Regions from separate parts of the Arthrobacter sp. GW822-FHT05G07 genome, predicted to be linked through region 2. Evidence: predicted binding sites of a transcription regulator. Region 2 holds the regulator's gene; the other holds the start of a gene.
The links. The regulator HrcA, encoded in region 2, represses chaperone genes, less so after heat shock. The targets are predictions, from matches to a motif close to TTNGCACTCGNNNNNNNCGAGTGCNAA.

Region 1: the regulator HrcA is predicted to act here: its motif matches at 2,268-2,294, upstream of AC1RJY_RS15815 (FmdB family zinc ribbon protein).

The regions. Positions count from the first base shown of each region.
Region 1 covers NZ_JBXALT010000008.1:285,625-289,026, forward strand. Annotated here, with positions in the region: gene AC1RJY_RS15805 (DUF4011 domain-containing protein) at 1-1,048, shown strand, start outside; gene cpaB (Flp pilus assembly protein CpaB) at 1,072-1,881, opposite strand; gene AC1RJY_RS15815 (FmdB family zinc ribbon protein) at 1,947-2,207, opposite strand; gene AC1RJY_RS15820 (5-formyltetrahydrofolate cyclo-ligase) at 2,361-2,975, opposite strand; gene galU (UTP--glucose-1-phosphate uridylyltransferase GalU) at 3,077-3,402, shown strand, end outside.
Region 2 covers NZ_JBXALT010000005.1:244,117-247,518, reverse strand. Annotated here, with positions in the region: gene AC1RJY_RS10370 (16S rRNA (uracil(1498)-N(3))-methyltransferase) at 1-510, opposite strand, end outside; gene dnaJ (molecular chaperone DnaJ) at 513-1,640, opposite strand; gene hrcA (heat-inducible transcriptional repressor HrcA) at 1,691-2,698, opposite strand; gene AC1RJY_RS10355 (DUF3097 domain-containing protein) at 2,890-3,402, shown strand, end outside.

The sequences.
Region 1 (3,402 bases), on a different contig from region 2:
GCGTGACCACGTGATCTTCTCGCTGGGTTATGGACGCACTCCGCACGGCCGTGCGCTTCATTCCTTCGGCCCGCTGTCCACCGATGGGGGGCGGAACCGCTTTGCCCTGGCGATGACCAGGGCCCGGCGCTCCATGCACGTCCTGACGTGCTTCCGGCCCGAGGATCTCGACCTTGATCGCTTGGCCCATGGTGCAGTGGACTTCTATGAACTCCTGGACCGGGAGCTCTCCGGGAACAGCAACCTCGGAACACCCGCCTCCCGCGCTGTAGCCAGTGAGCAGGCGCTTGGTGAGGATCCGTTGGTGGCCGACCTTGGAGAACGCCTGCGTGCCCGCGGAGCCCGAGTCTGGCATCTCTACGACGGCGTGCTGGATATAGCAGCGGCGGCCGACCCCGTCCATACCATTGGCCGGGAGGGTGCTGAAATCCCCACCCCCGTTGCCATCGAATCCGATGGTACTGAACGCTACCGGCGGATGAGCGTCCGTGAACGGAGCCGGTTGCGGCCGCAACTGCTGGAGCGCATGGGCTGGCGCTACATGTCGCTCTGGACGATTGAGGTCTTCACGGATCCTTCGTCTTGCGCGGACAGGATTGGTTCGTACCTGGGGCTGGAGAACCACATCGCCCAGTCGGCCTCCGCCCAGCATGGTTTCCTGCACTCCGATGGTGAACAATTGAATGCGGGCGATGCACAGCTGCCGTTTCCTTCCGGTTCGGTGGACCGTGCAGACGGCGAATTTCAGGCCGATGTCCGTGAGGCAAATGACGTTGCCGAGATAAACAGCTCTGCAGAAGATGTGAAAGAAGCACCACTGATGGATCAAGACACAGGCACAGAAGACCGTGCTTCGCAGGAATCCGGTGAGCCGGGCAATACTGAAGCCGAAGAGGCTGCGGATCCAAAGACCACGGCAGCCAAGACGGGCTCCAGCGGCATTCTTCCTACAAAGGCCGCTGAGGATGATCCTCGGCGATGGGGTGACGATTCCGGCTACGACCATGAGCAGTGGCTGAAGGAACAGAAACCGCCACACTGGGGCTGAACAGCTGGCCATGACTGAGCAGCTCATGAGGGGCTGACCAAAACAAAGAAGAGCTTGCCTTGCGTTGATGCGCCGGCGAGCTTTTCTGCTTGTTGGGGATCGGCCGCCACCACTACCAGGCCATCGGTGTCACCTGTCCCCAGCCATTCGCCCGGCTTGCCGCCCTGTGCCGATGTCCAGAGGACGGGCACCGGGCCTGCGAGGACTTGGCTTTGCCTGGACTCGTCGTAGGAGCCCGCTGCGGTGAGGACCACCGTGACCAACTGGCCGGGAGAGAGGAGCTGGATGGACGAGGGGTCGGCCATCCGGAGTGGGACCGCTGCCGTGCCCACAGGAGCTCCCGTCAGGAGGCCCGGACCCAGCAGGCTCGACTCCGTAGGTATCTGCCCCTTGCCGAGAGGGGAGGCTAGCTGGCGGCCGACAAGAGTGCCGATGCTATTCAAAGCACCGCTAAGTGCGAGGTCAGGTGGCACCCCAACGCTGGTGAGATCGGATTCAGTGAGGCTGGTACCCGTTGGGAGGTCGCGAGCTGCGACTACGACGCTCACACGCTGCTCCGATGCGGGAGTGAGCTGCTGGACTGCGATGCCGGCAGCCACGCACAGCAGAAGCGCTACTGCCAAACGGCGGTTTCGTGTGATCCAGGAGCCAAATCCGGCCCGCTGGCCCCGTTGACCAGCACGACCTCCGGGACGATTGCGGCTGAAGCGCGCAGTATTCCCGGCACGGGCCCGGGACAGGCGGTTGGGCGAACGGTTCAGTGGTGGCCAATTGCCGGCTGCTGCTGAACGCTCGGCGCGGGAGAGAAGAGCGCTGCGTGACGTAGATGGCATGCCGCCACGTTAGCCAGCTTCCCGGACCCGCAAACAGTGGTCCGGTGCGCTATGTGGAAAAGCGCCTAGCTGGCTGCGGCTGCGGTTGCCGGTGCTGCTGCGGTGGCAGCCGGGGCGGCTGGTGCGGCCGAAACCGTACTGCCCTTGGCGTCGCGCGAGTCTGTCCGGTAGAACCCGGAGCCCTTGAAAACGACGCCGACGCTATTGAACTTCTTACGAAGCGCACCATTGCATTCGGGGCACTCCGTCAAGGAGCTGTCAGAAAAGGACTGGACGATGTCAAAGGCATGGTCACAGTCTTTGCAGGCGTATGCGTATGTGGGCACTGAGTTCCTCCTTTAGGACAAAGTTCAGGTCCTGTGCAGCATCAGCGGAGAAGATCCTCTTTAGCAGTCGCAGGGCCTGAGTGCCAATTCTATCATCGGTCCAGGCGGCATGTACCAGCGGATGTGCCAAGGTTCACATGGCGGGCCGGAGCGTCAGCCGGGCTTCGCGGCGTCGTGGAGTTGGACGATGCCCGACGGGGTCAACACCTGCCGCACGGGGCGATCAAACGCCTCGGCGGGAATGGATCCCGAAGGTAACAAATCGTCGTCGTAAAGTACCGCAATGGTGGGAGGCCGCCCGCCGGAAGCGTCGAGGCCTTGAAGAAGCCGGTCGTAATAACCGCCGCCTTGGCCAATCCGGTTGCCGTCCCGGTCCACGGCCGTGGCGGGCATGAAGATTCCCGCGGCTCCGGCTATCACTGAACTTTCAAGGCGTTCACCCTCGGGCTCGTCTATGGGCGCATAAGAGGACCTGACAAATGCCGTGGAAGGTGTCCAGTAAACCCAACTCAATTGCCGGCCGGGCTCGCAAACGGGCAACAAAACCCTGTGCCCTGCCTCGTGCAGCGATCGGATGAGGGGGAGGGTGGGTGGCTCGAAAGCTACACCCAGATACACGGCGAAGGTCGCGGCAGTGCCCGGGGAGACCCTTGCTGCCCAGGTTATCCCGTGCCGCGCAAGGGACTCACCTGCACTTGCTATGTGCTCCGGAGTGAGGGTTCGCCTGTGCAGCCGCCGGCTGCTCCGGATGTCTTCCTTGGAGGGCATCTGTGTCCATTCGTAAGGTCTTTGCATAACAGCTAATCAGCGGAGGCTGTCCATTCCGGAAATCAAAAGTGCTATCAGCGCGGCGAGGGGTTTAGCGGTTGATGTGTTCCGTCCGTTACATTAGTCCGGTGACTCTAGAAAACAACGCTGTCCGTAAGGCCGTCATTCCCGCAGCGGGCCTTGGCACCCGGTTCCTTCCCGCCACGAAGGCGATGCCGAAGGAAATGCTGCCCGTAGTGGACAAGCCTGCCATCCAGTATGTCGTCGAAGAAGCGGTCAAGGTAGGCCTGCATGACGTCCTGATGATCACAGGACGCAGCAAGCGAGCACTGGAAGACCACTTTGACCGTGTCCCGGCTCTTGAGGCCACCTTGGCGGAAAAGGGCGATACCGCCAAGCTTGAAGCCATTCAGTCCGCCACCAACCT
Region 2 (3,402 bases):
GTCAGCGTCCGCTACGGCCTTGGCCAAAGCAACGGTATCCACAATGGACCGCACCTCGGGAATCCAGGCACGCCGCGCCTGCTTGGCCGCGGCTGTGACCACCGACTGCCACTTCGCATGTGCTTTGGCGGCCCTCTCACCCTTCCACCGCACGATTGCACGCTCGGACTGCCAGGGGATAACAGCATCTATGCCGAGTTCCGTGGCAGTCTCGATGGCGAGTTCGTCGCGGTCGCCTTTAGCCAGGGCCTGGACCAGCACCAGCCGGACCTCCGGTTGCTCCTCGAACAGCACTTCGGAGGCCTTAACCGTCAAGGTGCTGGATCCGGCGTCGACCACTGTCCCTGTCAGCCGCACGCCGGCACCATCTGCAATATCCACGGGCTCGCCTGTGGTCAGGCGCTTAACCGTGACAGCATGCCGGGCCTCTGCACCCTCGAGGACGAAGGTGGAACCAGGGACTACCTGACCGAGGGAACCCGCCGGCGTGAAGAAAACAGGATTGCTCACCGCTACAGGTTACCGAGCTTGTCCCGCAGCTTTGCGAACATACCGCCGCTGGCCACAAGCTTTCCTTCCGTAAACTGCTCGCCACGCAGCTTGGCCAGCTGCTGCAAGAGTTCTTCCTGGGCGGGGTCGAGCTTGCTGGGCGTCTCCACATGCAGGTGCACCTTGAGGTCGCCACGGCCGTAGCCCCGGAGGTGCGTGACACCCAGGCCGCGGAGGGTAATGACTTCTCCCGATTGCGTGCCGGCCTTCACATCAATGTCCTGTGCGCCGTCGAAAGTGTCCAGCTGCAGCTCGGTTCCCAGCGCGGCCGCCGTCATGGGCACGCTGAGCGTGGCGTGAAGGTCGTCGCCTTCACGCATGAACATGGCGTCGTTGTTAACCCGGATCTCTACATAGAGGTCACCTGCAGGACCACCTGCGGGCCCCGCTTCACCCTGTCCGGACAGCTGGATGCGCGTACCGGTTGCGACGCCTGCCGGGACCTTGATGGTGAGGGAACGGCGGCTGCGGATACGGCCCTGCCCGTTGCACTCGTTGCAGGGATCCTTGATAACGGTGCCGAAGCCTTCGCAGGAACCGCAGGGGGCGGTGGTCATGACCTGGCCGAGGATGGATCGGACAGCCCGCTGAACCTGGCCACTGCCACCGCAAATGTCGCAGCGCTCCGGATGGGTGCCCGGGCGGCAGCAGCTGCCATCACAGGTGGGGCAGACCACGGCGGTGTCCACTTCAAGCTTCTTGTTGACGCCGAACACGGCGTCCTTCAGGTCGATGCGGACGCTGATGAGCGCGTCCTGGCCGCGACGGACACGGGAAGCCGGTCCACCGTGGCCACCGCCTCCACCAAAGAAGGTGTCGAAGATGTCCTGGAACGCGAAACCCTGGCCGGAATAGCCGCCACCGAAACCGTTGTCGGTGCCGTTCTCATTGCCCGTGGCGTCGTAGACCCGGCGTTTCTGGGGGTCTGACAACACTTCGTAAGCGTGGGTCACGGCCTTGAACTGTTCCGCGACATCCTCACCGGGGTTTACGTCGGGGTGCAGTTTCCGCGCCAACTTGCGGTACGCCTTTTTGATCTCTTCCCCGGTGGCTTCCGGCGAGACTCCCAAAACGTCATAGTGGCTGCTCAAAGTCGGTATCTCTTCCTTGTTGTACTGCGGATGTTTCCTCGGACCGGTGTTCAGCCGCCGAGAATGCGGGAAAGGTAACGGGCCACGGCACGAACGGCTGCCATGGTGGTGGGATAGTCCATGCGTGTGGGACCGAGAATCCCCACCTTGGCGCCGGAGCCGTAGCCCGTAGCCACGACGGATGCCTCAGCCAAGCCGTCGTACGGATTCTCGCGTCCAATGCTCACAGTGACTCCGCGGGGGTCATCCCCCATATCGGACAACAACCGGAGCATGACAACTTGTTCCTCGAGTGCTTCCAGCACGGGACCGATGCTCAGGGGGAAATCCACGTTGGAGCGCGCAAGGTTGGCCGTTCCTGCCATCAGGATGCGCTCTTCTCGGCTGGTGTCACTGAGCGATTGGAGCCCCTGGGCCAACGTCTGCGCCAGGCTGCGGAGCTCCGGCGGGCACAGGGCAACTACCGATGGGAGCACCTGCGGCAAGAGAGCCAGTTGCGTGGCGGCAATGCTGCCGAGGAAGCGGGACCTCAGGAGCATCAAGGCTTCGTTGCTTACGTCCGAGCCGGCGTCGATGACCTTCTGCCCTACGCTGCCGGTGTCCGCGATGAGGACCACGAGCACCTGCTTTGGGCCCAACAGGACGAACTCCACGTGACGGACCAGTGCGCGGTTGGAATGCGGATACTGCACGACGGCCACCTGATTGGTCAGCTGCGACAGGAGCCTTACGGTGCGCTCCAGGATGTCGTCAACCTCATCGGGGCCCTCTAGCAACGAATGGATGGCCCTGCGTTCGGCGGCCGAGAGCGGCTTTACCTGCGAAATGCGGTCGACGAACAGGCGGTAGCCCTTGTCCGTAGGGATTCTCCCTGCACTGGTGTGGGGGGCCGCGATGAGGCCTTCCTCTTCCAAGACAGCCATGTCGTTCCTGATGGTGGCACTGGAAACGCCAAGATGGTGCCGCTCCACGAGGGCCTTCGAACCGACAGGTTCCCTGGAATGCACGTAATCCTCAACGATGGCACGCAGCACCTCAAGCTTGCGCGGCTCACTCATTGCTCCACCTCCTGACGACTGCCATGGTCCCTGGGACCGGTCAACGCGGGATCTCAATCGGACCACCACACTTAGCACTCAACATGCCCAAGTGCTAACAAGTCTAGTATGAGCCACCCCGTTGCTAGCATTGAAACCTGCCGCGGCCGGCTTCGGCCCGCACCATAAACCAGCACAAAGGTAGGAATCCCTTGGCTTTCGACAATTGGGGACCGCAGGATCTGTCCGCTCCAGCCAAAAAGCAGCTGCCGGAAGTAGCCGTCCAGCGGGGAATGGTCCTCGAGGACGTCCAGTCCGGCTGGGTGGGCGAAGTCACCCGCGTTGAGAAATCGGGCGGAATGCATGTGGTCTCCCTTGAGGACCGGCGCGGAAAGACCAAATCTTTCCAGCTCGGATACGGGTTCCTGTTGGAGGGCCAGGCCATACGGCTTATGCCTCCTGCTGCCCGCCCTGCCGCCTCTGCCGCCCCTTCCACCCGGACAGCCTCCGGATCCGTGAGGGTACAGGGCCAACGTGCCCAGGTGGCCAAGGCGAGCCGCGTCTGGGTGGAAGGAAAGCACGACGCCGAACTCGTCGAGAAGGTCTGGGGTGACGATCTCCGCGTGGAAGGCATCGTCGTGGAGCCATTGCATGGCGTAGACGACCTGAAGTCGGCCATCGCTGCCTTCAACCCCGGGCCGGGTCGCCGACTCGGCATCTTGGTG